Regions from separate parts of the Streptomyces sp. SD31 genome, predicted to be linked through region 1. Evidence: riboswitches for the same ligand, from Rfam matches in the RefSeq annotation. Region 1 holds a riboswitch; the other holds the start of a gene.
The links. A riboswitch is a leader RNA that binds a small molecule or an ion and turns the genes downstream of it on or off. The one in region 1 is predicted to bind glycine.
Positions count from the first base shown of each region.

Region 1 (14,547 bases):
GGCTCGAACGTCGTCGTCAAGAGCGGTGCCTTCCTGCACAAGGCTGTCGTGCACGACAACGTGTATATCGGGCAGCACAGCAATCTGCGTGGTTGTGTCGTCGGGAAGAACACCGACATCATGCGTGCCGCCCGGATCGAGGACGGGGCGGTCATCGGTGACGAGTGTCTGATCGGTGAAGAATCGATCGTCCAGGGCAACGTGCGCGTCTATCCGTTCAAGACCATCGAGGCCGGCGCCTTTGTCAACACCTCGGTGATCTGGGAGTCGAGAGGCCAGGCGCACCTCTTCGGTGCTCGGGGTGTCTCTGGAATCCTGAACGTGGAGATCACGCCTGAGCTGGCCGTGCGGCTCGCCGGCGCCTATGCGACGACGTTGAAGAAGGGGTCCACCGTCACCACGGCCCGCGACCACTCCCGCGGTGCCCGGGCGCTCAAGCGGGCGGTCATTTCCGCGCTGCAGGCCAGCGCCATCGACGTACGAGATCTGGAGAACGTACCCCTGCCTGTGGCGCGGCAGCAGACGGCGCGGGGCAGTGCGGGCGGGATCATGATCCGGACGACGCCCGGGGTGCCGGATTCCGTGGACATCATGTTCTTCGACGGGCAGGGTGCAGACCTGTCGCAGGGTAGTCAGCGGAAGTTGGACCGGGTCTTCGCACGGCAGGAGTACCGGCGTGCGTTCCCGGGCGAGATCGGGGACCTGTATTTCCCGGCCAGTGTGTTCGACTCCTACACCGGGTCGTTGCTGCGGAACGTCGATACGACCGGGATTTCGGAGTCGGGGCTGAAGGTCGTCGTGGACGCGTCCAACGGCAGCGCTGGGCTTGTGCTGCCCAGCCTGCTCGGGAAGCTCGGTGTGGACTCGCTGACCATCAATCCAGGCCTCGACGAGTCCAGGCCCACGGAGTCGGCGGATGCTCGGCGGTCCGGCTTGGTGCGGCTGGGAGAGATCGTGGCGTCCGCGCGGGCGGCGTTCGGAGTGCGGTTCGATCCCGTCGGTGAGCGGCTTTCGCTGGTCGACGAGAAGGGGCGGATCGTCGAGGACGACCGGGCCCTGCTCGTCATGCTCGACCTCGTGGCTGCGGAGCGGCGCAGCGGGCGGGTGGCGCTGCCCGTGACCACCACGCGGATCGCCGAGCAGGTGGCGGCCTATCACGGGACACAGGTGGAGTGGACGACCACCTCGCCGGATGATCTGACGCGGGTCGGTGGTGATGACACGACGATCTTCGGTGGGGACGGCAGGGGCGGGTTCATCGTCCCTGAGTTCAGCAGCGTCTTCGACGGTACGGCGGCCTTCGTACGGCTGATCGGGCTGGTCGCCCGGACGCAGCTCACGCTCAGCCAGATCGACGCGCGGATTCCGCGGGCGCATGTCATCAAGCGGGATCTTGCGACTCCTTGGGCCGTCAAGGGACTGGTGATGCGGCGGGTCGTGGAGGCGGCCGGAGATCGCTTTGTCGACACGACCGACGGCGTTCGGGTCGTGGAGACCGACGGGCGTTGGGTGATGGTGCTGCCCGACCCGGCCGAGGCGGTCACCCGTCTGTGGGCCGAAGGGCCGGACGACGCGTCCGCGCAGGCCCTGCTCGACGAGTGGGCGGCGGTCGTGGACAGCGCCGGCCGCTAGGCGCCCAGTACGCGCGTGCGTGCCGGACAGGCATCCCCAGGGGGCCTGTCCGGCACGCCGGTGTGGGGCCATTCGGAGGTATCGGCCGCGACGTGCGACGATGTGCGGCATGCCGCAGCCCCCCGTTCGGAGCACACCCACGCGCCCCTCGCGCCCGGACGCGTCCATGTCGCTGCTCACCAACGTCATGGATCACAGCCTCGACGACGGGTACGCCGAGGCCGCCGCTCGCAAGAAGGCCGCAGGGGACGGGGGCCTGCCCAAGACGCTGAGGGCGAAGCTCGGGCTCGCCGCCGGGCTGGTGCTGGCGGCGCTCGTGGTGACTGTGGGAGCGGCGCAGGCGCGGGTCGCGGCGCCCGTCATGGCCAAGGAGCGCGAGGAACTGATCGACCGCATCGACCGTGAGACCGCGGCGGCGGACAAGCTGGAGGAGAGCGTCGACAAGCTGCGCGAGGATGTGAGCGCGCGGCAGCGCGAGGCGCTGAAGACGACCGGCGACAGTGACCAGGCGGAGCTCGTGGGCATCCTGGCGGGCGCAGTCGAGGTGCACGGGCCCGGTGTCAAGCTGGTCGTGAACGACGCCAAGGAAGCCAGCACGGGCGGCGACGGCGAACCGCGCGGGACGTCCGGCTTCTCCGACACCGGGCGGGTGCGCGACCGGGACATGCAGCGTGTGGTCAACGGACTGTGGGAGTCGGGTGCCGAGGCCGTCTCGATCAACGGGCAGCGCCTGACCGCCCTGTCGGCGATCAGGGCCGCGGGTGACGCGATACTGGTCGACAACAAGCCGCTGGTTCCGCCGTACACGGTGCTCGCGGTGGGGGACGGTGAGCGGCTCAGCTCCAGGTTCCAGGACAGTGCCGACGGCCTGTATCTGCACGCCCTGCAGGAGAATTTCGGGGTCAGGACCAGTATTTCCGTGCAGGACGACCTCCGCCTGCCCGCCGCACCGAGCGTGATCGTACGTACAGCACAGCCGAACACCGAGAAAACCGAGAAGGGCACATCGTGATCGCCGTACTGGGCCTCGTCGTGGGAGTCGTGGCCGGCCTGTTGGTCCGGCCTGAGGTTCCGGCGGTCGTCGAGCCTTACTTGCCGATCGCCGTCGTGGCGGCTCTCGACGCCGTCTTCGGAGGTCTGCGGGCCATGCTCGACGGGATCTTCGACGACAAGGTCTTCGTCGTGTCGTTCCTGTCCAATGTGGTCGTGGCCGCGCTGATCGTGTTCCTGGGCGACAAGTTGGGCGTGGGCGCCCAGCTGTCCACCGGTGTCGTGGTCGTGCTCGGCATCCGTATCTTCTCGAACGCCGCGGCGATTCGCCGGCACGTGTTCCGGGCGTGAGGCCGATGAGCAAGCACGACGAGAAGCCCGAGAACAGGTTGCGCAAGGAACTGCCCGAAGAGGTGCCGGCTGCCAACGCCTCCGACGCGTCCGAAGCCGTGGACGCCACCGAGGAGCAGGGGAGCGGGCTCACCGGGCGCCAGCGGCTGGCGAAGGGACTGTGGCCGCCGCGCGTGACCCGGGCCCAACTCATCGTCGCCCTGCTGCTGTTCGGCCTCGGCTTCGGCCTGGCCGTCCAGGTCGCCTCCAACAGCGACGGTGACAGTGCCCTGCGAGGCGCACGTCAGGAAGATCTAGTTCGCATCCTCGATGAACTGGACGACCGTACTCAGCGTCTTGAGGACGAGAAGCAAGGTCTCGAGAAGCAGCGCGACGAACTGGAGAACAGTTCGAACCAGGCCGAGGAGGCCCGCAAGCAGACGGTCGAGAAGGAGAGGCAACTCGGCATTCTGGCGGGCACGGTGGCCGCGCAGGGACCCGGCATCACGATGACCATCGACGACACGAAGGGGACGGTCGAGGCGGACATGCTGCTCGACGCGATCCAGGAGTTGCGCGCGGCAGGCGCGGAGGCGATCCAAGTGAACGGCGTGCGCGTTGTCGCGGACACCTATCTGACGGATTCCGGCAACAGCGTGAGCGTCGACGGGAACAAGATCACCGCGCCCTATCGTTTCAAGGTCATCGGCAAACCGCAGGACCTCGAACCAGCGCTCAACATCCCTGGAGGCGTGGTGCAGACTCTCGAGAAGGAGCAGGCCACCGTGACCATCGAGCGATCGGACAAGATCGTCGTGGACGCCTTGCGAGCGGCGAAGCGGCCTGACTACGCTCGGTCGTCCTCCCAGTGAACCGGGGGTGCATGGGGGACATCCGGCGAGGGCATGAGGTTGCGGGGGGTCGGCGCACCGAATGGGTGGTGCGTGGTGGAAACTGTCTGGTGGAGACGGACGTTGTGAGGATGTCCGGGTCGTTCGGAGAGTGCAGTCAGGGTTCGTCCTGCCCCACGGGCGGGTCTGTTTCGGTCAAGGGGAATCGCCCGTGAAGTTGTTTGCGAAGTTGTTCGGCAAGAGCGCGCGAGAGGGCAGGGACAATGCCACCGCTCGTCATCGCGCACAGGGGGACGAGGAAGGCCAGCGCCCGCTGTTCAGGGACCAGGTGCCTGGGCCGGGCGGTGACATTCCCGGTGGTCAGGGCGCGCCGTCAGTTGACCCTGCCCAGTCCGGCGGCATAGGTTTCGGGCAACCGTCAACCTCAAGTACGGGTGGAGGGTTTTCCCCGATGTCGGCCCTGGTGTGTACGAGGTGCGGTAACCGCAACGCGGAGAACAGCCGCTTCTGTTCCAACTGCGGCGCGCCGCTGCGGGCCGGTGCGGCCGCCGAGCGCCCGTCCGAGACGACCTCCACGATCTCCATTTCAGGCCTCGAGGCCTACGACGCCGAGGCCACCGGCCAGACGCAGATCCCGGCGCTGTCTCCCGAGGCTCAGGCGGCCGTCGACGCGCTGCCGCTGGGTTCCGCGCTTCTGGTGGTGCGCCGGGGGCCGAACTCGGGCAGCCGCTTCTTGCTGGACAGCGATCTGACCACGGCTGGGCGGCATCCGCAGAGCGACATCTTCCTGGACGACGTGACGGTTTCGCGTCGGCACGTGGAGTTCCGTCGCAGCCCGGACGGCTCGTTCACGGTGGCCGATGTCGGCAGTCTGAACGGTACGTACGTCAACCGTGAGCGGATCGACCAGGTCGCTCTGAACAACGGCGACGAGGTCCAGATCGGCAAGTACCGTCTGGTGTTCTACGCGAGCCAGCGGGGCTACTGACCCTCCCCCGGAGGCCGTCCGGGGAGACCCAGGGAAGGTCCATGCTGAAATCACCGAGCGGCGGTGCCGGGCACGGCATCGCCGCCACGGACAGTCGGCTGATGAGTATCGGCACGGTGCTGAATGTGCTGCGCGAGGAATTCCCTGACATCACCATCTCCAAGATCCGCTTCCTGGAGTCGGAGGGCCTCGTCGAGCCTCAGCGGACCCCCTCGGGGTATCGCAAGTTCAGCGCGCAGGACGTCGAGCGGCTCGGACACGTACTGCGGATGCAGCGGGACCACTATCTGCCGCTCAGGGTGATCCGTGAGCACCTGGACGCCATGGAGCGCGGGGAGGCCGCGCCGCTGCCGACCGTGGGCCGTCAGCGGGACGGCGAAGCAGTCCTGGAGCCCGCCGAGAGGCGTACCGCGGCCCGGATCGGGCGGGACGAACTGCTCGCCGCCGCCGAGATCGGTGAGCAGGAGCTCGAGGAGTGGGAGTCGTACGGGCTGATTACTCCGCTGCCGGACGGGGCGTACGACGCGGAGGCGGTCACCGTGGCCTCGCTCGTCGCCGAGCTGGGGCGCTTCGGGATCGAGCCGAGGCATCTGCGGGTGATGAAGGGCGCCGCCGACCGTGAGGCCGGGCTCGTGGACCAGGTGGTGGCCCCGCTGAGGCGGCACCGCAATCCGCAGACCAGGGCACACGCCGAGGCGCGTGCGAAGGAGCTCGCGGGGCTCACGGTGAAGCTGCACGCCGCGCTGGTGCAGACCGCTCTCGGGGTACGGCTGCCCTGAGCCGGCCTACCCGAGGAAGGCCGGATCGGCCACCCGTTCTCGGCCCGACTACCCAAACGTCCCGAGCACGGCCTAGGGTTGCTGTGTGAACGAGCTCGATGTCGTAGGTGTCCGGGTCGAAATGCCCTCCAACCAACCGATCGTGCTCCTGCGCGAAGTGGGAGGCGACCGCTACCTCCCCATCTGGATCGGGCCGGGGGAGGCGACGGCGATCGCTTTCGCCCAGCAGGGCATGGCCCCCGCGCGACCGCTGACCCACGACCTGTTCAAGGACGTGCTGGAGGCCGTCGGCCAGGAGCTCACCGAGGTACGCATCACGGACCTGCGTGAGGGCGTCTTCTATGCCGAGCTGGTCTTCGCCAGCGGTGTCGAGGTGAGCGCCCGCCCGTCCGATGCCATAGCGCTGGCCCTGCGCACCGGAACGCCGATCTACGGCAGTGACGGAGTGCTCGACGACGCGGGCATCGCGATCCCGGACGAGCAGGAGGACGAGGTGGAGAAGTTCCGCGAGTTCCTCGATCAGATCTCGCCCGAGGACTTCGGTACCAGCAGTCAGTGAGGCGACGTGGGCGGCGGCCCGGCGGACTCGCGGTCCGTGGTCGTGCGGCCCACAGTCGGTTCCGGCTCAAATGCCGGTATTTGCCAGCGGCGAGCGCGAGCGTCCTACGCACTGCTCCGAGCGCATTCGGCTAGCCTTTCCCCGCGGTGGGGTACGGGAAACCACTCCTAGGGTGATTATCACTCGGCGTGCCGAGTGTGGCGATCGTTGACGCACCCCTGGTGACTGCCTACCGTCGAGAAGGCAGGTCAAGGACGGAGGTCGGCGTGAGAAGCAGCGGCGACGGTACGGCTGGGGGTGCCCCCGGACGCAATTTCGGGGCGAGCGGCCCGTACCCGCTTCAGAGCCCGCTTCAGGGCAGTGCGGCCGATCACGCTACGCAGCGACCGACGGCCGTGCCGAGCAGCGGCGGAGGGGCGGCGTCCATGGAGACCGAGCAGATCGGCTACCGCGGTCCGACGGCGTGTGCGGCCGCCGGCATCACGTACCGGCAACTGGACTACTGGGCGCGCACCGGCCTTGTTGAGCCGAGCGTGCGGCCCGCCTACGGGTCGGGGACCCAGCGGCTCTACAGCTTCCGGGACGTCGTCGTCCTGAAGATCGTCAAGCGGTTCCTCGACACCGGTGTGTCGCTGCAGAACATCCGTACCGCGGTGCAGCATCTGCGGGAGCGGGGCTTTAGTGATCTGGAGCGTATGACGCTGATGAGCGACGGTGCGACGGTGTACGAGTGCACCTCGCCGGACGAGGTCCACGCGCTGCTTCAGGGTGGACAGGGGATCTTCGGGATCGCCGTGGGTGTGGTGTGGCGGGACGTGGAAAGTGCCTTGTCGCAGCTGCACGGGGAGCGCATCGACACCGGGGAGACGCTGGTCGGGCACAATCCGGCCGACGAGCTGGCTCGGCGGCGTAACCGGGCCGGCTGAGCGGTCCTTGTGGCTTGTTCGGCCTTCGCGGAGGTGCCTCGCGGGGGTTGTGGCGGGTGGGGCGAGTTTCCGGCGGGTCGCGGGCCAGGCGGTCGTAGCAGGGCATTGTCAGTGGCGTGAGGCAGCATCGTAGATGTGAGGAACGCGCCTACGATCCTGCATCTCGACATGGATGCCTTCTACGCCTCGGTGGAGCAGGCATCCAAGCCGAGCCTGCGCGGAAAGGCCGTGATCGTGGGCGGGCTCGGGCCGCGGGGAGTCGTGGCCACCGCGTCCTATGAGGCTCGGGTGTTCGGGGTTCACTCGGCGATGCCCATGGCCCAGGCACGCCGACTGGCGCCGAATGCCGCGTATCTCGTGCCGCGCTTCGGGATCTACCGTGACATCAGCGAGCAGGTGATGGCGCTGCTGCGGGAGCTGTCGCCGCTGGTGGAGCCACTGAGCCTGGACGAGGCCTTCGTGGATCTGGAGGCCGGGGGAGCGGCCTGGGACGAGGGATCCGCGCGGCTGGTCGGGGCGAAGCTGCGCGCCGACATACGGGCGGTCACGGGGCTCGCGGGGTCGGTGGGGCTGGCCGCGTCCAAGATGCTGGCGAAGATCGCCTCGGAGCAGGCCAAGCCCGATGGGCTGGTGGTGATCGAGCCCGGGACCGAGCGGGCGTTGCTCGGGCCGATGTCCGTGCGGACGTTGCCGGGGGTGGGGCCGGCGACGGGGGACCATCTGCGGCGTGCCGGGATCCACACGGTCGAGGAGATCGCCGAGGCGGGTGAGGACGAGCTCGTTCGGCTGCTGGGCAAGGCTCATGGGCATGCCCTGTACGCCATGGCGCTGGCGCACGACGAGCGGCCGGTGGTGGCCGAGCGGGAGGCCAAGTCGGTGTCGGTCGAGGACACGTATGACGTGGACATTCACGACCGGGTTCGGGTGGGGCTGGAGGTGCAGCGGCTCGCCGATCGTTGTGTGCGGCGGTTGCGGGGGGCGGGGTTGTCCGGGCGGACCATCGTGCTGAAGGTGCGGCGGTACGACTTCTCCACGTTGACCCGTTCCGAGACGCTGCGTGGGCCCACGGATGATCCGGCGGTGGTGCGGGAGGCTGCGGCGCGGCTGCTGGATTCCGTGGACACGACGGGGGGTGTGCGGCTGCTGGGGGTTGGAGTCAGTGGGTTGGCCGACTACACGCAGGAGGATCTGTTCGCGCAAGCCGCGGGGGAGCTGGTCGAGCACTCCGAGGAGGAGGGCGACGATCATGAGGAGCCTGCGGAGGAACGGCAGGCTGTGCCTGTCGAGCGGCGGTGGCCTGCGGGGCACGATGTGCGGCATGCCGAGTATGGGCATGGGTGGGTGCAGGGGAGCGGGCTTGGGCGGGTGACGGTGCGGTTTGAGACGCCGGAGTCGTCGGAGCCGGGGCGGGTGCGGACGTTTCGGGTTGACGATCCGGGGTTGGAGGCGGCGGATCCGTTGCCGTTGGTGCGGAGGAGACATGGAGGGAGTGGGGGGCGCGGGGACTCCGGGGCTGGTGGGGTTTTAGAGGCGGGGGATGTCGGACTGCCGAAGGGGGATGGTGGGGGCGTGGGGGAGGTGCCTGTGGCGTCTGGATAGGAAGGGCGGGGGTGGAAGGTTGCCGTGCGGTTGCCTGCCCGGCGTGGGGGCGCCACGGGGTCGCCGTGAGGGTGGGGGCGCTTGCCCGCGCCGGCGGTGCCGCTGCGCCCACCCGTGCCGCCACAGCGGCACGACTGCCCGCAGCTGCGTGCGCTGCGCGTGAGGGCGGCGGCGCGACCGTTGCGGCGCCCGCAGCTATGGCTTGATGGGGGCGGTTCGTCCGCGCCGCACGTGCACAAGGGCTGTCCCAGGCTACGCACGGCTCGTTCCGGAGAGGCGCCGGTAGAGCTGCGCTCGCCGGGCGGACCGCAGCTCGCCCCAGCAGCCAATAGCAACGGGCGCGCCTACCGGTCGGCCCGCCCCAGCGTGCGTAGCCGCCGCGTATGCCCCTACAGGACGGCCTGCCACAGCATGGGTAGAGCTTCGCGCAGCTCCGGGAGACACCGCCGCCCTAGCCTGCATAGCAGCGGACGGCGCTCCAGGACGGCCTGGGGCGGCGCGTTCCTGTAAGGGGACGAAGGGGACGCAGCGATGGGCACTCGGGCGGTGCGTCCGGTAAGGGTGGACGCGGGTGGGGCACGCGGGTCCGCCGCGAGCAGACGCCCCACCGACATGAGTGCGGACACCACAGGACGCACCGGGGGCCGTGGGGTAGCTGCGTGGTGTGGTCGTGTGGGGTCAGGCGTGGGGGTGGCTTGTTCTGGGCCCGTTGTCTTCTGGGGTCTCCGTGCCTGCCAAGTTGCCGAAGTCTCGGTCCGGGGGTGGGGAGGGAGGGGTCACGTCGAGGCCGTAGTGGTGGTAGAGCTGGAGTTCCTGTTCGGGGGAGAGATGGCGGCCCACGCCGAAGTCGGGGGCGTCCTTGATCAGGGAGCGGTCGAAGGGGACGTGAAGGGTGCCCTCGACCAGTTCGCTGGGCTCCAGGGGGACGAAGGCGTCCCGGGAGAACAGGCCGGTGCGTATCGCGGCCCATTCCGGCACTCCGGTCGCGTCGTCGAGGTAGACCTCGTCGATGGTGCCGATCTTGGTGCCGTTGCGGTCGAAGGCCTTGCGGCCGATCAGATTGCGCGGATCGATGTCGGTCTGCACGGGCCCTCCACTTGGTCGCAACTCATCCGTAAGCACTACGAAAAGGCACTTTGGTGAGCGCGGCCACTCGAAGGTTCGTGCGTTGACCCCGCTGGTAGGCTTGCTAGCGGCTGCTGACCCCGTGCGGGAGAGTCCTCCGGACACCATCCGGAGGCGCCGAAGGAGCAAATCCTCCCCGGAATCTCTCAGGCTCACGTACCGCACGGACGAGGTCACTCTGGAAAGCAGGGCGGGTGTCGACGGCTCCCGCTCTCACCGACGGTGAAAGCCGGGAGCCCTGTGGCGATCCCGGTGAAGCTCTCAGGTTGAGATGACAGAGGGGGAGGCCGTCCGGGTACCCGTGCCGTGGTGCCCCTCGAAGGTCGTGTCAGACCAGGAGGCCTCCGTAATGACCGCCCATCGCATTCCGCTCTCAGAGCTCGAACAGGGGATCCCTTTCGAGCAGCGTCATATCGGTCCTGACCATGAGGCTCGGGCCAAGATGCTGGCCCACGTCGGGTACGGCTCGCTCGATGAGCTCACCGCCGCCGCGGTGCCCGATGTGATCAAGAATGCCGACTCCCTCGATCTGCCGGGGGCGCGTACCGAGGCCGAGGTGCTCGCCGAGCTGCGGTCGCTCGCCGATCGCAACCAGGTGCTGGACTCGATGATCGGGCTCGGGTACTACGGCACCTTCACGCCGCCGGTCATCCTGCGGAACGTCATGGAGAATCCTGCCTGGTACACGGCCTATACGCCGTACCAGCCGGAGATCTCTCAGGGGCGGCTCGAGGCCCTGCTGAACTTCCAGACCATGGTCGCCGAACTCACCGGGCTGCCGACCTCCGGTGCCTCGCTGCTCGACGAGGGGACGGCGGCGGCGGAGGCCGTGGCCCTGTCCCGGCGCATGGGCAAGAACAAGAAGGGGCTGTTCCTGGTCGACGCGGATGTGCTGCCGCAGACCATCGCCGTGATCGAGACCCGGGCCGAGCCGGCCGGTGTGGAGGTCGTCGTCGCCGACCTCAGTGGCGGTATTCCGGCCGACGTCGCCTCCCGTGAGATCAACGGCGTGCTCCTTCAGTACCCGGGCGCCTCCGGTGTCGTACGGGACATCAAGCCCGTCATCGAGCAGGCACATGAGCTCGGCGCCCTCGTCACCGTCGCCGCCGATCTGCTCGCGCTGACGCTGCTGAAGTCGCCCGGTGAGCTCGGGGCGGACATCGCGGTCGGGACGACGCAGCGGTTCGGTGTGCCGATGGGCTTCGGCGGGCCGCACGCCGGTTACATGGCCGTGCACGAGAAGTTCGCGCGCAGCCTTCCCGGGCGGCTCGTGGGTGTGTCCGTGGACGCGGACGGGAACAAGGCGTACCGGCTGGCCCTGCAGACGCGTGAGCAGCACATCCGGCGGGAGAAGGCCACCAGCAACATCTGTACGGCTCAGGTGCTGCTCGCTGTCATGGCCGGGATGTACGCCGTGTACCACGGGCCCGAGGGGCTGAAGGGCATCGCCCGGCGGACGCACCGGTACGCCTCCATCCTCGCCGCCGGTCTCACGGCGGGTGGGGTCGAGGTCGTGCATGGCTCCTACTTCGACACGCTGACCGTGCGCGTGCCTGCGAAGGCCGCCGAGATCGTCGTCGCCGCCCGGCAGAACGGCGTCAACCTGCACCTCGTCGACGCCGACCACGTGTCCGTCGCCTGCGACGAGACCACCACGAGGGCCCAACTGGGCGCTGTATGGAGGGCGTTCGAGGTCGAGGGGGACATCGAGGCGCTGGACGCGGTGACCGAGGACGCGCTCGCGGGCGGGCTGCTGCGCAGCGACGACTACCTCACGCACCCCGTCTTCCACCAGAACCGCTCCGAGACCGCGATGCTGCGCTACCTGCGCAGGCTCGCCGACCGCGACTACGCGCTGGACCGCGGCATGATCCCGCTCGGGTCCTGCACCATGAAGCTCAACGCCACGACCGAGATGGAGCCGGTCACCTGGCCGGAGTTCGGGCAGCTGCACCCCTTCGCGCCGGCCGAGCAGGCGCAGGGCTATCTGACCCTCATTCGTGAGCTGGAGGAACGTCTCGCCGAGGTCACCGGCTACGACAAGGTGTCGCTGCAGCCCAACGCCGGGTCGCAGGGTGAGCTGGCCGGGCTGCTCGCCGTACGCGGATACCACCGGGCCAACGGGGACGAGCAGCGGACCGTGTGTCTGATTCCGTCCTCCGCCCATGGGACCAATGCCGCCAGCGCCGTCATGGCCGGCATGAAGGTCGTCGTCGTGAAGACCGCCGAGGACGGCGAGATCGACGTCGAGGACCTGCGGGCCAAGATCGAGCAGTACCGGGACGAGCTGTCGGTGCTGATGATCACGTACCCGTCGACGCACGGTGTGTTCGAGGAGCATGTCGCCGACATCTGCGCGCAGGTGCACGAGGCCGGCGGGCAGGTGTACGTCGATGGCGCCAACCTCAACGCCCTGGTGGGGCTTGCCAAGCCGGGGCACTTCGGTGGTGACGTCTCGCACCTGAACCTGCACAAGACCTTCTGCATCCCGCATGGCGGTGGCGGTCCGGGGGTCGGGCCCGTGGGTGTGCGTGCGCACCTGGCGCCGTATCTGCCGAACCACCCGTTGCAGCCCGCGGCCGGCCCGGAGACGGGCGTCGGGCCGATCTCGGCCGCGCCCTGGGGTTCCGCCGGGATCCTGCCGATCTCGTGGGCATACGTCCGGCTCATGGGCGGCGAGGGGCTCAAGCGGGCCACGCAGGTGGCTGTGCTGTCCGCCAACTACATCGCCAAGCGACTGGAGCCGCACTACCCGGTGCTCTACACCGGGCCCGGCGGGCTCGTCGCGCACGAGTGCATCATCGACCTGCGGCCGCTGACCAAGGCGACCGGTGTGAGCGTCGACGACGTGGCCAAGCGGCTCATCGACTACGGCTTCCACGCGCCGACGATGTCGTTCCCGGTGGCCGGGACGCTGATGATCGAGCCGACCGAGTCCGAGGATCTGACCGAACTCGACCGGTTCTGCGAGGCGATGATCGCCATCCGTGCGGAGATCGAGAAGGTCGGAACGGGTGAGTGGCCCGGCGACGACAACCCGCTGCGGAACGCCCCGCACACCGCCGGTGCGCTGGGCGGGGAGTGGGAGCACGCCTACAGCCGTGAGGAGGCCGTGTTCCCGGCCGGGGTCGCGGCCGCTGACAAGTACTGGCCGCCGGTGCGCCGGATCGACCAGGCCTTCGGCGACCGGAACCTCGTGTGCTCCTGCCCGCCGCTGGACGCGTACGAGGGCTGACGTACAGACGCAGGTGAAGGAAGGGCTCCGCCCTGGCGTACCCGGCCGGGCGGAGCCCTTCCGCGTCACGCCGTCGCCAGGGCCACGTCGGTCGCCTTGATGAGCGCGACGACCGGGGCTCCGAGGGAGAGCGCGAGGTCGGTGGCGGCGTCCCTGGTGATGACCGCGGTCAGGGCACCGCCCTCCACGGCGACCTTGATCGACGCCATCGCGCCCCCCGTGGCGATGCCGGTGATCGTGCCGGGCAGCCGGTTGCGGGTGGACAGGCCGTCGACCGGGGCCGTGGCGAGGGAGATCTCCGTCGCTTTCATGAGGGCGTTCACGGCGGTGCCCTCGGCCAGGCCGAGTTCCTCGACGGCCTCCAGGGTGATCGCCGCGGTGAGGTCCTGGCCGCCGGTGAGGCGGAGCTTGACCGTTGCCATGACCTCGCCGGGGGTGATGGCGGTGATCGTGCCGGGGAGTTGGTTGCGGATGCTCAGGGTCATGGAGGACGCCTCGCAAGTGGTGGGGTAGGGGTGTTTGGTATCGATTGAGGCTTTTGGGGCGGTCCCTACCGTAGTGCGGAGGTCAGGAGATCCCCGACGCCTTGAGCACCGCTTGCGTCGTGGCGTCGTCGATCTGATGTCCCAGCCGCTCCAGTACGTCCGCACCCTCGCGCAGCGTCCCTCGTTGGCGTGAGCGGCGTACCCCGGTGTCCACCTCGTGCCACAGCAGCGGGTTGGCGACGAGGATCCGTGGGTCCAGTTCCAGGCGGCGGCCACCCGTGTCGCACAGGGTCAGGTGGGCGGAGATGTCGCCGTACTGCCGTACCGTCACCAGCGCGTCCGTGCGCACCGCCTGCCGTCGTACGAGACCCCGTACCGCCAGCCACCCCGGGCCCGCGGTGACGCGCTGCGGGAGCAGGATCGTGAAGACCACGGCCGTCAGCACCAGCCACAGCAGAGCGCGCGGCGGGGTCAGGGTCTGCGCGTCATAGTCGACCAGCAGAGCCATGCCGAGGAAGGCCAGCGCGCAGCCCATGGCGAAGCGAGCGTCGACACGCCAGTGGCGGTCGCCGGTCGGGGCCGGACGCGGTCTGCTTCCTCCGGACGGCACAGTGCAGACGGTAGGGGCCAGGGCGCCGGAACGGCCGCCGCTTCCCGGTGCTCTGACGCCTTACGGTGCAACCTTGACGCGATTCTGATGTCCGCGGCCGTTTCAGCCGGTGTGCACCCGGGGCCTGCGGTCCCGGTCCGGCTCCGCCTCGCGCAGCACCTCGCGGGTGACCGGGGCGACTTCGCCCTGGCCGAAGAGGAAGAAGCGCAGGAAGTTGGCGAAGGGGTTGCCCTCGGTCCACTCGAAGTAGATGTGCGGGATGCGGCCGGTCGTGTCGCGGACATGCAGGAGCAGTGCGGCCAGGGCGTTGGAGATGGAGGAGGACTCCAGGGTCAGGACGCGGTAGCGGTTGTGCAGGACCTCGCCGCGTACGGTCAGGCCGGACTCGAACTCGGACGGGTCGGTGACCGTCACCTCGACGAAGACGAAGTCCTCCTG
Region 1 is NZ_JBQHCX010000017.1:1,959-16,505, forward strand. Features, by position in the region: gene ACTMVF_RS31370 (sugar phosphate nucleotidyltransferase) at 1-1,632, shown strand, start outside; gene ACTMVF_RS31375 (DUF881 domain-containing protein) at 1,733-2,644, shown strand; gene ACTMVF_RS31380 (small basic family protein) at 2,641-2,973, shown strand; gene ACTMVF_RS31385 (DUF881 domain-containing protein) at 2,979-3,824, shown strand; gene ACTMVF_RS31390 (FHA domain-containing protein) at 3,886-4,791, shown strand; gene ftsR (transcriptional regulator FtsR) at 4,833-5,570, shown strand; gene ACTMVF_RS31400 (bifunctional nuclease family protein) at 5,656-6,129, shown strand; gene ACTMVF_RS31405 (MerR family transcriptional regulator) at 6,396-7,055, shown strand; gene ACTMVF_RS31410 (DNA polymerase IV) at 7,191-8,654, shown strand; gene ACTMVF_RS31415 (PRC-barrel domain-containing protein) at 9,333-9,740, opposite strand; glycine riboswitch at 9,855-9,951, shown strand; gene gcvP (aminomethyl-transferring glycine dehydrogenase) at 10,129-13,014, shown strand; gene ACTMVF_RS31425 (TOBE domain-containing protein) at 13,080-13,499, opposite strand; gene ACTMVF_RS31430 (hypothetical protein) at 13,582-14,034, opposite strand; gene ACTMVF_RS31435 (amino acid transporter) at 14,212-14,547, opposite strand, start outside.

Region 2 (14,547 bases), on a different contig from region 1:
GACACCCGTACCGCCGAGGTCGATCGCCGTACCGGCCTGGACGTCCTGGTCGATGGTCTCGGCGTTGACCTTCAGCTTGACGACGATCTTGTCCGGGTACTGCTTGCGCAGCGGGTCCGTCTTCGGGTCCCAGTTCTCGTTGCGGACGAGGACGACCTGCTTGCCCTCCTCATAGCTCTGGAACTTGTACGAGCCCGAGGACACGATGTTCTTGACGTAGTCGATGCCCTTGTCCTTGGCCTGGGGCACCGGAGCCGTCTGCGGCGTCGCGACCAGGTAGTCGAACTCCTGGAAGGCGCGGTTGAGACGGAAGACGATCGTGTTGTCGTCCGGCGTCTCGATGGACTTCAGGCCCTCGGCGCTCTTGTCCTTGTAGGGGCCCTTGTACTTGTCGCCGCCCTCGAGGAACTGCTGGAAGTAGTTCGGGCCGAGCGAGAGCACGTCACGCGCGAAGTTGGAGCGCTCGACGGCGTACTTGACGTCCTTCGAGGTGATCGGTGTGCCGTCCTCGTACTTCAGGCCCGTACGCAGCTTGTACGTCCAGGTCTTGCCGCCGTCGCTGGGCTCACCGGGGCTCGCCGCGAGGTCCGGGACCAGCTCGTTGCCGGCCTCGCCCGCGGCGGGCTTGAAGGTCATCAGCGGGCGGGCGTAGAGCCGGCTGAGGTTGTACATGTACGCGTAGTACGTGTTGCCCGGGTCGAAGGAGTCCGGCACGTCCGAGTACTCGTACGTGACCGTGCCCCCCTTCTGGGTGGAGGCGTTGACGACACCCTTGGTCGCTGCGTTGGCCCCAGCCGACTTGTTTCCGTTCTCACTGCCGTCATCGGCCTTGCTGCATGCCGAGAGCAGCAGGCTCGCACTGCCGATAGCCGCCACTGCGGCCAGCGTTGACCTTCGCATGATGGTCCGCTTCCCCTCCATTGTCGGAAATCTGTTGGACTCGCACCGCGGCCGCGGGTCAGCGGCTGCGCGGGTCGAGAGCGTCACGGAGACCGTCGCCGAGCAGGTTGAACGCCAGGACGGTCACGAAGATGGCCAGACCGGGCACGATCATGTACTGCGGGTCGACCTGGTAATAGGGAACCGCCTGGCTGATCATGCCGCCCCAGGACGCCTGCGGGGGCTGGATGCCGACGCCGAGGAAGCTCAGGGACGCCTCGAAGAGGATGTTGGTCGGGATGAGCAGCGTCGAGTAGACGATGATCGGGCCGACGAGGTTCGGCAGCAGCTCCCGGAAGAGGATGTAGGGCCCCTTGGCCCCCATCCCCCGCGAGGCGTCGACGAACTCCCGCTCGCGCAGGGCCAGCGTCTGGCCGCGCACGATACGGCCCAGATAGGGCCAGTTGAAGAAGCCGATGACGAAGATCAGCACAGTGATGTGCAGCGGCAGGCCCTGCAGCCCGAAGGCACCGCCCTGCAGGGTGGCCGAGATGGAGATGGCGAACAGCAGGAGAGGGAACGCCAGGAAGGTGTCCATCATCCGGCTGATGATCGTGTCGACCCGGCCGCCGTAGTAGCCGGCCACCACGCCGAGGACCGCGCCGATCGTGTTGGACAGGATCGTGGCGCCGAAGGCGACGACCAGCGAGACCCAGGAGCCCTCGAGGATGCGGGTGGCGATGTCGCGGCCGAACTTCGGCTCCACACCGAGCGGGTGCTCCCAGCTCATGCCGCCGAAGTCGCCCTTGGGCAGCGAGGTGTTGGGGTCGATCAGGTCCTGGTTCAGGGCGTTCGGGTCCAGCCCGAAGAGGGCCTGGATGGGTCGGGAGAGCACCGCCAGCAGGATCAGCAGGATGACGATGACGCCTCCGGCGACGGCCACCTTGTCCTTCTTGAAGCGGGTCCAGGCGATCTGCCCGAGAGACCGGCCCTCGATCTGCTTGGACTCGACACCCTTCAGCACGGCCTCGGGCTGGGCCCCGGCCTGCGATCCGGTTGTCTCGATCGGTGCCGTCACGGTGAGATTGACCCCTCTCGGCCGACGGTTGTCGGCCCCCTGGCTGCCGCTGTAGCGGTTGCTTCCACTCGCACACAGGACCGACCTGGCCCGTGTCTTGCGGGGAGTCTTCAACGCTTTAGCGATCTGTTGCCAGAGTTGGCGGGGAAAGTATGCGCAACCGTGATGCTGTCTGGGGGGTTCCGTTATCCGAACAGTGGGTAGCGACGGCCGGACGCGGGCCAGTCGGGGCGTATGAGGATGGACCGGGACCTTCCGATCGTATCTACGCGCGGAGATCTACCTGCGAAACCGAAGTCGACGGGCGCTTACGGCTACGACAGCCGGGCTGCGGACTGAACAGTAGGTTAGCCGCCGGATGATCAGTAACGGCCCTGTGCCGGTGGGTAGCCGTAGCCGGCGGCCGGCGCCTGCGCGGGGGCGGGGGCGTGTGCCTCGCGGTCGTAGAAGGGGCGTGCGCTCGCCCGCATCCACATGGCGACCGGGTCGTACTCGTCCGACATCGCCACGGTCGACACCGGCAGCCCGTCCGGACAGGCGCCGATCGACTGCAGCATCATCGAGCGCACCGAGTCCACGGCGGGCGGGCTGGTGTCGTACACGTCGAGCCCGATGGCGAGGTACGGCGCGCCGAGCGCGGGCTGCACCCAGGCGCGGCGCAGGGAGCGGACGGCCGGGGTGCGGTGGGCGTTCTGCGCGAGCAGGGCGTAGAACTGCGGGATCTCGATGCCGGGCTCGGACAGACGCAGCGGGCCGGCGGGCTGGCGGTCCAGGCCGGTGGCGATGCGGCGCAGGTCGAGCCACGGGATGCCGACGCCGCCGCCCGGGGCGTGCGGGTTCAGCCAGAGACCGTAGTGGTCCGGGTAGAGGGTGCGGGCCACGTCGACTCCGTCGACCACCTCGTACGAGCGGTTCCAGCCGCTGGCCGACAGCTCCTGGGCGGAGGTGACGCACGGGGCGTAGCCGTGGCCGTCGACCTCCATGTTTCCGTACTGGGCGTCCGGGGAGCCGGCCTGACCGTGCCACAGCAGCATCCAGACCTGGCCGGTGGACGGGGTCGCGAGCGCGCGCAGGAGGGCCTCGTAGGCGTCGTAGCGCCCGGGCGTCACCTGGCGCAGCATGTGCTCGACCTGACCGGTCGAGGTGGTGCCGCTCGCGCTCACCATTACCGCCCCTTCGGGAAACGTCGTGACTCCGTCGGTTTGGCCGACCGAGTGATGAGCCCAGCTTAGGCGCTCCGCCGGGAGAGCCGTTGAGAGCTCGGGACTTGGTGTGGTCTGCGGGGTGCGGGTCCATTGTGGTGGGTCGCGCCCACGCGGCGGAGCCGCACATGTATACAGCCCCGCGCCCCTTTCAGGGGCGCTTCGTCCAGGGGGCGCTCAAAGGTCCCGCTGGTAGAAGGGACGCACCTTCTGGCGCATCCAGTCGATCACCGGGTCGTGGGCCACGTCCAACAGGACCAGGTTGACCGGCCACTGGGCCGGGGCCCGGCCCAGGGCTCGGGCGAGGGCGTCCATGGGGGCGGCGCGCAGGTCGCCCTCCCAGTGGGAGAGTTCCACGCCTATGAACATCACCGGGTCGGCCGTCTCGATCGCCGCCAGGCAGCGGCGGGCCGTCACGACCACGCCGGTTTCGGCGAACTCGGCCGACGCCGCCGCGAGGAAGTCGATCGGGTCGTCCTGCCAGTCGGGCTCGTAGAGCTTGACGCGGCCGCCGGAGTTGAGGCCGTCCAGCGGGGTGCGGCCCACCCGGCACAGATCGGCCACCGCCGCCGGGGGCAGCGGCACGCCGACCACGCCGTCCGGGTTCAGGGCGATGCCCACCTGTGGGGGCAGACCGCGGGCGAACTCCACGGCGGGGGCGACGGCGTACGACATATGGGAGCCGACGACCTGGCGGAACTGTTCCTCGGAGCTGAAGACCGGGACGTACGCCTGGCCTCCGATCTCCACCGTGGGCAGGTCCAGCGGGCCGCTGTGCGGGCCGCCGCCGCCCGGCAGGGGCACCCAGACGAAGCTGCGGCCCAGCACCTCGATGATCCGGCCGCCCGCCGAGGGCACGCCGAGGGAGGCCGAGAGCACCTCCTCCAGTTCGTTGCCGGGCCACCCGCCGTGTGGATGGGGGTGTGCCGGTGCCGGAAAGTCCGCGGGGAGATCCGCCGGGAGGTCCGCTGGGAAGTCCATCTACGCTCAACCGCCTGCTGTGAACCGCTGCTGTGGCTCAAAAGGCTAGCGGGTGACCACTCCGCGCAGGTCTACGGCCGCTCAGCCCGTGAAGTCGATCCGGCGCAGGACGTCCGCCGCCTCCCGGTCGATCAGCACCGCCGAGCCGCAGCCCTGGGGCAGATGGCCCTTCTCCACCGAGCGCAGCAGGCGGGCGGCCGCTCTGCGGTGGCGCAGGAAGGCATAGCGGGAGACGCCCCGGCCGCGCTCGCGCTGGCCCTCCAGGGCGGTGCCCGGAGGGACGTCGAGCAACAGCAGATGCAGGGTGCCGTCACGGCGGCGGGCCTCGCGGGCCAGCCAGCCGCGCACCCAGGCCTGCGTACCGCAGTCATGTACGACGACGCCCTCGCCGGAGCGCAGGGCTCGGCGCAGTCCGGCGTAGTGCGCCAGGCGGACCAGGGGGCGGTAGACGGCGTAGGGGAGGAAGCGGGGCATGCGGGCGGCCCAGCGGTCCCGGGTGTCCTGGGAGTCGATGCCGATGCCCTTCACGGTCCGGCGCATCAGCGTCGACTTGCCGCTGCCGGGCAGGCCGGTGATCACTACGAGGTCCTCGGGGCCGAAGAGCAGGGCGTGCGGGCTGTGGCCGGAACGCTCGCGCAGGTCGCGGACCACGGGTGCGAGGCGCGTACCGCGGGCTTCGGCGGCCGGGGCCGCGGGCTGCTTGGGCAGCGCGATGCCCGAGGTCGTGGCGTACGCCGTCGTGCGGTTCACCGTCATCGTCCTCCTCTGGGGTCAGGGGTACCCATCCCCACTGAGCGTAAAGAGAAGGTAATAGAGGATCTCTCGGTTTTTGTTCGCTTCCTGCCACAAGCCGGTTACAGACGTGGCCTGCCGCAGACCGGTCCCGGCATGCAATGATGTGCGCGCCAACTGCATACCGGCCGTTTGAATCCGCGCGGGAGAGTCCCTGGCAGTGCATCGCCGGGGCGCCGAAGGAGCAAGTCCCTCCCTTGAATCTCTCAGGCCCCGTTACCGCGCGGGCGAGGCACATCTGAAAAGCGGGCCGCTGTCTCCTTCGAGATGCGTGGCTCCACCCAAGGTGCAAACCGTGATCGTCCCTGTGGCGGTCGTGGCGAACCTCTCAGGTTCCGATGACAGATGGGGAGGAACGACCTCGCCCGTCATCCCTTGGGAGACAACCGTCCGATGAGCAGTACAGAAGAACTCCGTCACACCGCGCTCGATGCCCTGCATCGCTCGCTCGGCGCGACGATGACCGACTTCGCCGGCTGGGACATGCCCCTGCGCTACGGTTCCGAGCGCGACGAGCACAACGCCGTACGTACCAGGGCCGGCCTGTTCGACCTCTCCCACATGGGCGAGATCACCGTGACGGGGCCCGAGGCGGCTCAGCTGCTGAACTACGCCCTCGTCGGCAACATCGCCTCCGTCGGCGTGGGCCGCGCCCGCTACACCATGATCTGCCGGGCCGACGGCGGCATCCTGGACGACCTGATCGTCTACCGGCTCGCCGAGACCGAGTACATGGTCGTCGCCAACGCCTCCAACGCCCAGGTCGTGCTGGACGCGCTGACCGAGCGGAGGGCCGGCTTCGACGCCGAGGTGCGCGACGACCGCGACGCCTACGCACTGATCGCCGTCCAGGGCCCGGAGTCCCCCGGCATCCTGAAGTCCCTCACCGACGCCGACCTCGACGGCCTGAAGTACTACGCCGGACTGCCCGGCACCGTCGCCGGCGTGCCCGCCCTCATCGCGCGCACCGGCTACACCGGCGAGGACGGCTTCGAGCTGTTCGTGAAGCCGGAACACGCCGTCGAGCTGTGGCGGGCGCTGACCGATGCGGGCGAGGGCGTCGGCCTGGTCCCGTGCGGGCTGTCCTGCCGGGACACGCTGCGCCTGGAGGCGGGCATGCCGCTGTACGGCCATGAGCTGTCGACCTCCCTCACCCCCTTCGACGCCGGGCTCGGCCGGGTGGTGAAGTTCGAGAAGGAGGGCGACTTCGTCGGGCGCGAGGCGCTGGCCGCAGCGGCCTCCCGTGCCGAGTCGAACCCGCCCCGCGTCCTGGTCGGCCTGGTCGCGAAGGGGCGTCGCGTCCCGCGCGCCGGGTACCCGGTCGTCGCCGGCGGCGAGGTCATCGGCGAGGTCACCTCGGGTGCCCCCTCCCCCACGCTGGGCAAGCCGATCGCGATGGCGTACGTCGACGCGGCGCACTCGGCGCCGGGCACGGCCGGGGTCGGCGTGGACATCCGCGGCAGCCACGAGCCGTACGAGGTCGTGGCGCTGCCGTTCTACAAGCGGCAGAAGTAACGCCGCAAGCAGCACACTGGCCGGGAACCGGAAGCACCGGACTGGCCGAGAAGTACAGACCGACAGCGGCCCGTGCGTGACCCCGCGCACATTTCCGCTGCTCACGCACGTTTCCAGCAGTCCCCCATCCCTCACCACTCCCGCGCGTACAGGAGAATTCAGGCCATGAGCAACCCCCAGCAGCTGCGCTACAGCAAGGAGCACGAGTGGCTGTCGACCGCCGAGGACGGCGTCGCGACGGTCGGCATCACCGAGTTCGCGGCCAACGCGCTCGGCGATGTCGTCTACGCCCAGCTCCCCGAGGTCGGCTCGACCGTGACCGCGGGTGACACCTGCGGCGAGCTGGAGTCGACCAAGTCGGTCTCGGACCTGTACTCCCCGGTCACCGGCGAGATCACCGAGATCAACGAGGACGTGGTGAACGACCCGGCGCTGGTGAACTCCGCCCCCTTCGAGGGCGGCTGGCTGTTCAAGGTACGCGTCACGGAGGAGCCGGCCGACCTGCTCTCCGCCGACGAGTACGACGCCCACACCACCGGCTGAGGAGCCGTATCCCCCATGTCTGACAAGTCGCTTCTGAACACGCCCCTGCACGAGCTGGACCCGGCCGTCGCCGCCGCGCTCGACGCCGAGCTGGAGCGCCAGCAGTCCACCCTGGAGATGATCGCCTCCGAGAACTTCGCGCCGGTCGCGGTCATGGAGGCCCAGGGCTCGGTCGCCACCAACAAGTACGCCGAGGGCTACCCCGGCCGGCGCTACTACGGCGGCTGCGAGCACGTCGACGTCGCCGAGCAGATCGCCATCGACCGGGTCAAGGAGCTGTTCGGCGCCGAGTACGCCAACGTCCAGCCCCACTCCGGCGCCTCCGCCAACCAGGCCGCCCTGTTCGCCCTGGCCCAGCCCGGCGACACCATCCTCGGCCTGGACCTGGCCCACGGCGGCCACCTCACCCACGGGATGCGGCTGAACTTCTCCGGCAAGCAGTTCAAGGTCGTCCCGTACCACGTGGACGACTCCGGTCGGGTGGACATGGCCGAGGTCGAGCGGCTCGCCAAGGAGCACCGGCCGAAGGTGATCATCGCGGGCTGGTCGGCGTACCCGCGGCAGCTGGACTTCGCCGAGTTCCGCCGGATCGCCGACGAGGTCGAGGCGTACCTGTGGGTCGACATGGCGCACTTCGCGGGCCTGGTGGCCGCCGGTCTGCACCCGAACCCGGTCGAGTACGCGGACGTCGTCACCTCCACCACCCACAAGACGCTGGGCGGCCCGCGCGGCGGCATCATCCTCGCGAAGAAGGACTTCGCGAAGAAGCTGAACTCGTCCGTCTTCCCGGGCTTCCAGGGCGGCCCCCTGGAGCACGTGATCGCGGCCAAGGCGGTCTCCTTCAAGGTCGCCGCCAGCGAGGAGTTCAAGGAGCGTCAGCGTCGTACGGTCGAGGGCGCGAAGATCCTCGCCGAGCGGCTGACGGCCGACGACGCGCGTGCGGCCGGCGTGAACGTCCTGTCCGGCGGCACCGACGTGCACCTGATCCTGGTCGACCTGCGCGAGTCCGAGCTGGACGGCCAGCAGGCCGAGGACCGGCTGCACGAGGTCGGCATCACGGTCAACCGCAACGCCGTCCCGAACGACCCGCGCCCGCCGATGGTGACGTCGGGCCTGCGCATCGGCACGCCCGCCCTCGCCACCCGTGGCTTCGAGGCCGACGACTTCGCCGAGGTCGCGGACGTCATCGCCGAGACGCTCAAGCCGTCCTACGACGCCGAGTCCCTCAAGGCCCGAGTCAGGGCCCTGGCGGACAAGCACCCGCTGTACCCCGGTCTGAACAAGTAGTTCCTTTTTGTGGGGTGTCCCGCACACTCGTAGGAGAACGGGACACCCCACCCCCTGGCACCACCCCCGTATTGAGGAGTCCCCCCGTGGCCATCTCGGTCTTCGACCTGTTCTCGATCGGCATCGGCCCGTCCAGCTCCCACACGGTCGGCCCGATGCGCGCGGCACGCATGTTCTCCCGCCGCCTGCGCAACGAAGGCCTGCTGGACTCCGTCGCGTCCGTACGATGCGAGCTGTACGGCTCCCTGGGCGCGACCGGCCACGGTCACGGCACCCCCAAGGCGGTGCTGCTCGGCCTGGAGGGCGCCTCGCCGCGCACGGTGGACGTGGAGACGGCGGACGAGCGGGTGGAGGCGATCAAGGAAGCGGGCCTGCTGCGTCTGCTCGGCGAGCGCGACATCCCGTTCTCCTTCGACGACGACCTGATCCTGCACCGCCGTAAAGCACTCCCCTACCACGCGAACGGCATGACGATCTGGGCGTACGACGCGTCCGGTGGGGAGCTCCTGTCCAAGACCTACTACTCGGTGGGCGGCGGATTCGTCGTCGACGAGGAGGCGGTCGGCGCGGACCGCATCAAACTCGACGACACGGTCCTGAAGTACCCCTTCCGCACGGGCGACGAACTGCTGCGCCTGACGCGGGAGACGGGCCTGTCGATCTCGTCGCTGATGCTGGAGAACGAGCGGGCCTGGCGCACGGAGGAGGAGATCCGCGCGGGCCTGCTGGAGATATGGCGGGTGATGCGGGAGTGCGTGTCACGGGGGATGTCGAGGGAGGGCATCCTGCCGGGCGGCCTGAAGGTTCGTCGCCGGGCGGCGAACACGGCCCGCAAGCTGCGCTCCGAGGGCGACCCGAAGGCGCTCGCCATGGAGTGGATCACGCTCTACGCGATGGCCGTGAACGAGGAGAACGCGGCGGGCGGCCGCGTGGTGACGGCCCCGACCAACGGCGCGGCCGGGATCATCCCCGCGGTCCTCCACTACTACATCAACTTCGTGCCGGGGGCGGACGAGGACGGAGTCGTCCGCTTCCTGCTGGCCGCCGGCGCCATCGGCATGCTCTTCAAGGAGAACGCGTCCATCTCCGGCGCCGAGGTCGGCTGCCAGGGCGAGGTGGGCTCGGCCTGCTCGATGGCGGCGGGCGCCCTTGCGGAGGTGCTCGGCGGCTCCCCGGAACAGGTCGAGAACGCCGCCGAGATCGGCATGGAACACAACCTCGGCCTGACCTGCGACCCGGTCGGCGGCCTCGTCCAGATCCCCTGCATCGAGCGCAACGGCATGGCCGCGGTGAAGGCGGTCACGGCGGCGCGGATGGCGATGCGCGGGGACGGCTCGCACAAGGTGTCCCTGGACAAGGTCATCAAGACGATGAAGGACACGGGCGCCGACATGTCGGTGAAGTACAAGGAGACGGCTCGGGGCGGGCTGGCGGTCAACATCATCGAGTGCTGAGGGAACAGGCCCTGAACAGCGCGTTCGTGTCTTTCAGCGCTGTCGGGGCCTTTCCTGCTTACGCGGCGGAAAGTCCCGGAGAGACCGTCTCCGTGTACAACGCAGCGCGCAGCGTCGTTGACGCGATGCGCCACCGCAGCCGTATCGGCGAGACCCTCGCCCTGTCCGCGCTCGGCCGCTACCTGCGCCGAGACGGACGCAGCGGGGTCGGCGAACTCCAGCACATCGCACGCGAGTTGGGCGCCCTCTCCGTCATCGGAGGACCGACCAAGGCCACCACGAGGTTGGGCACACACCAGTCGGGCCAGTGCGCGCAGCCGGCCCTCCCGCCACAGGCCTGAGTGCCGGGGTTTCGCGTAACCATTGGGGCCACTGTGACGTAAGTATTGACGGCCGGAAGACGAGGCCGTAATTTCTGGCCGAAGTTCCGAACCGAGTTCGATATGTCGAACAAGGAGGTTTTCGGATCGGCTGACGAAGGGACGACGACAGTGATCCGCACCCGCGCGGGAGCCCGCCCCCGCAGAGGGAGGTGGACGGCGATGGTCATCGCCGTACTCACCCTGCTGCTGGGCGCCACCATCCAGCCCGCCTCCGCCGCCGACGGGCGGCCGTTCACCAATCCGGTCAAGTCGCAAAAGGGCGCCGATCCCTGGATCGAGTTCCACAACGGCAACTACTACTTGATCACCACGTCCTGGTCCGACGTGCTGACCATACGCAAGTCGCCCACCCTCGCCGGGCTCGCCACCGCGCCCAGCGTGCAGGTGTGGAAGGACACCGACACCTCTCGGGGCTGCAACTTCTGGGCTCCCGAGATGCACTTCTTCAACAACAAGTGGTACGTGTACTACGTCGGTGGCGCCTGCGTCAGCGACTACCTCGGCACCCAGCGCTCCCACGTGCTGGAAAGCGTGGGCTCCGACCCCATGGGGCCGTACGTCTACAAGAACAAGATCAAGCCCACCGACTCGGACCCCTGGCTCATCGACGCCAGCGTTCTGAAGGTCGGCAGCAACCTGTACATGGTGGGCAGCGCCAACACCACCAACGGCACCCAGAACCTCGTCATCGCCCCGATGAGCAACCCCTACACCGTCAGCGGCACGCTGCGCACCATCTCGCAGCCCACCCTGAGCTGGGAGCGCCAGGGCGGCACGGTGAACGAGGGCCCGGAGGCTCTGCAGCGGAACGGCAAGACGTTCCTGGTCTACTCCGCCAGCGGCTGCTGGACCCCCGACTACAAGCTGGGCCAACTGGAACTGACCGGCAGTGACCCGCTGCAGGCCTCCTCCTGGACGAAGAAGCAGACCCCCGTATTCCAGCGGAACAGCGCGGCCAACGTCCACGGCCCCGGCCACAACGGCTTCTTCACCTCGCCGGACGGCACGGAGAACTGGATCGTCTACCACGCCCGCAACGACACCTCGACGGACGGCTGCGACAACAACCGCACCACCCGCGCGCAGAAGTTCACCTGGAACGCGGACGGCACGCCGAACTTCGGCACCCCGGTCGCCCTCGGCACGACACTGCCCGGCCCCTCCGGGGAGACGGCGGCCACCCCGACCGCGTACACCCTGGTCAACCGCAACAGCGGCAAGTGCCTGGACGTCGAGGGCGGCAACACCGCCGACGGTACGAACATCGTCCAGTGGACCTGCAACGGCAGCACCAACCAGAAGTGGCGGATCGAGGACCTCGCCGACGACACCAGCCGGCTGGTGAACGTCAGGACGGGCAAGGCCATGGACACCGCCGCCTGCGCGACCGCCGACGGCACCGACATCCGGCAGTGGTCCTGGCTGAACAACAACTGCCAGCGGTTCCGCCTCATCCACACCGCCACCGGTGACTACGTGCGGATCGTGAACGAGAACAGCGGCAAGGTCGCCGACGTGGCCAACTGCGGCACCGGCGACGGCGCCGACGTACGCCTCTGGTCCTGGCTGAACAACAACTGCCAGCAGTGGCAGCTCCGGCCCGTCAGCTGACGGACCGGATGAGCGGACCACGGTTCCGGTACCCGCTGCGGGTACCGGAACCGTGGTGTGTCGCGTCTACGGCGGGAGTTGCCCATGGCGGCCAGCTCGTCGGCGTCTCCTGCATCGCCAAGGGCGCCGACTCCCTCTGGGTCCTTGAAGCCCAGGAGACGGCGCGGGGCGGGCCGGCGGTCAACATCATCGAATGTTGACCGTTCCATGTAAGGGACGCGTCAGCCGTGCCACGGTGGGGCATACACCAGATCCAACCCCTGTCCCCCACCAGCACTTCAGGGAGTCCCCCCATGCTGCGCGGCATCGACGTAAGCGCATACCAGTCGTCGACCTACAACACCGACGGCATCTCCTTCGTCTTCATCAAGGCGACGGAGGGCCGCTCCTACATCAACCCCAAGCTCGCCGCCCAGACCAAGCGCGCCCGCGACGCCGGCCTGGTCGTCGGCTTCTACCACTTCCTCTGGCCCGGCAACCTCTCGGCCCAGGCGGAGTACTTCGTCAGCAAGGCCCCTGAGAGAGCGGGCGACATCCTCGCCGTCGACTGGGAGACGACGAGCGAGGGGACGCATGCGAGCAATGCGGAGAAGGACCTCTTCATCCGGAAGGTGAAGGAGAAGCGGCCGAACAATCCGGTCGTCCTCTACTGCAATCGGAATTATTGGCTCAACGTGGACACCACGTCGTATGCCGGCGACGGCCTCTGGATCGCCGACTATGTCGCGGCGGGCAAGCCGCGCATCAAGGCGAAGTGGCGCTTCCACCAGTACACCGACGACCCGCTGGACAAGAACGTCGCGGACTTCGCCAGCAAGGCGGCGCTGCGGGAGTGGGCCGAGAACGCGTGAACCGCCATATCCGGCAGGGTGCTTGAGGCGAAGGAGTCACGTGCGGACGAAGCGGTAAGTAGCATGGGAAGACCGACGCCCGGGCAGAGCCGAGGCGCCCTTCGGCCGCGTCCAGGTGATGGGAACGAACATGGCGAACGTCTTCATCAGTCACCGTAAGGACGACGCGGCACAGGCGGACCGGCTCGCGCGGGACATCTCCGCCGCCGGACACGATGTCTGGTTCGACGAGTGGAACATCCAGTTGGGCGATTCCGTGGTGGAGCGGATGAACTCCGGGCTGGAGGGCGCCGCCTATCTGGTCCTGTGCTACTCGACGAGCGGCGTCATGAGCCCCTGGACGTCACGGGAGTGGATGTCCGCCCTGCACCGCAAGCTCGAGGGCTGCGACGTACACATCCTGCCGGTGAAGTTCGGTGGCTCGCCTCCCGCCATCCTCTCCGACATCAAGTACGCGGATATGTCGGTGGACTGGGATCTCGGAGTAACTCAGCTGATCAAGGCCATCCGCTGACCGAGGCGATCGGCTGACCCGCCGAAGCCCTGAAGCCGTACAAGTCGTCCAACTCGGGGGAATGCGCGTGGTCCAAGTCCTGCTGGCGCACGCGGAGGGCGACGAGAGCCTCGCCGAGCAGATCGCCGAACCCATCCGGCGGGCCGGATACGGTGTCGTGCACCACGGCGCGATCCTCGTCGGTGAATCACTGGCCGAGGAAGCCTCGAAGGTGATCGCCCAGGGAAGCCCCGTCGTCATCTGCGGCACGGTGGCGGCCGCCGGGACCGGATGGGCGTACCGCCTCGTCAACGCCGCCAGGAAACACTCCCACGCCAGGATCTTCGCCCTGAAGATGGAGAAGGACGCCTTCCTGGACCTCCTCGCCCTCGACAGCAAGGCAGCGCCCTACTGGCAGGATCCGGGAAAGGCGATGTCCGACCTGATCGAGGCGTTGTCGGTGTACTACCCGACGGGCGGGACGGGGCCGCATCGCCGGCGGGACGACCTCGAACAGCGCTACCGGGACATCGCCCTCAAGACGTACGACATCGTGGACCTCGCCAACCTTCCCATCGGCGACCGCGATCTGGTCACCAAGGAACTGCTGCTCCGCAGCCTCTACGTCTCCCTCCGGGTCCGCGTCGAAATTCCCCCGGGGATCGACCCTGACGACCTCAACAACAAGCTCGGGAGCATCGAAACCCGCCGCGGGGCCTCCGGCGACGACGGCGAGCGCGGCACTCGTTCCTCCATCGGCGAGCGGCTCGGGACCTCCAAGCGGCTCGTGGTCCTGGGGGACCCGGGGGCCGGCAAGAGCACCATGCTGCGGTGGATCGCCACGGCGTACCTGCTCCGCCTGAGGTCGGACCCGGACTGGCGTCAACTGCCGGATGTGGGAACCCTGCCCGACACCGACTGGCTGCCGCTGCTCATCAGGTGCCGGGACATGGACGAGAAGGCGGGCATCGGACCACTGGAGGAGATCGTCCGCCGCCATCTGCGCAAGTCGGGGTTCTCCGAGCAGGAGGCCGGGAACCTTACGGACGTCCTGCTGACCGGGTTACGGGACGGGCGCGTGCTGCTGCTGATCGACGGCCTGGACGAGATCTCCAACCCGGCTCTGCGGGCGCGGTTCTGCCGGCAGATCGAGCAGATACATGTCGCCCAGCCCGATGCGTCCATCATCGTCACCTCCAGGATCGTGGGGTACAAGGAGATGGGGTTGCGCATCACCCGGGGGTTCGAGCACGTCACGGTGCTCGATCTCACTCCCGAGGACAAGGACGACTTCGCACGGCGCTGGTGCACGGTGACCGAGTCCCCGGCCCGCCGGGACATCGCGGCGGAGGAGCTCATACGTGACATCCACAGCACGGACCGCATCGAGCGCCTCACCGGGAACCCGATGCTGCTCACGACGATGGCACTGGTGAAGAAGAAGGTCGGCAAGCTGCCGAGCCGTCGGGCGGATCTCT
Region 2 is NZ_JBQHCX010000024.1:37,018-51,564, reverse strand. Features, by position in the region: gene ACTMVF_RS38765 (ABC transporter substrate-binding protein) at 1-900, opposite strand, end outside; gene ACTMVF_RS38760 (ABC transporter permease) at 959-1,957, opposite strand; gene ACTMVF_RS38755 (enhanced serine sensitivity protein SseB C-terminal domain-containing protein) at 2,320-3,120, opposite strand; gene ACTMVF_RS38750 (enhanced serine sensitivity protein SseB) at 3,337-4,140, opposite strand; gene ACTMVF_RS38745 (AAA family ATPase) at 4,222-4,896, opposite strand; glycine riboswitch at 5,066-5,164, shown strand; glycine riboswitch at 5,165-5,287, shown strand; gene gcvT (glycine cleavage system aminomethyltransferase GcvT) at 5,326-6,447, shown strand; gene gcvH (glycine cleavage system protein GcvH) at 6,613-6,990, shown strand; gene glyA (serine hydroxymethyltransferase) at 7,006-8,277, shown strand; gene ACTMVF_RS38725 (L-serine ammonia-lyase) at 8,364-9,731, shown strand; gene ACTMVF_RS38720 (hypothetical protein) at 9,824-10,072, shown strand; gene ACTMVF_RS38715 (family 43 glycosylhydrolase) at 10,274-11,725, shown strand; gene ACTMVF_RS38710 (glycoside hydrolase family 25 protein) at 12,019-12,576, shown strand; gene ACTMVF_RS38705 (toll/interleukin-1 receptor domain-containing protein) at 12,707-13,090, shown strand; gene ACTMVF_RS38700 (HEAT repeat domain-containing protein) at 13,152-14,547, shown strand, end outside.
Region 2: linked by a shared signal. The riboswitch ahead of gcvT (glycine cleavage system aminomethyltransferase GcvT) and the one ahead of gcvP (aminomethyl-transferring glycine dehydrogenase) in region 1 are both predicted to bind glycine.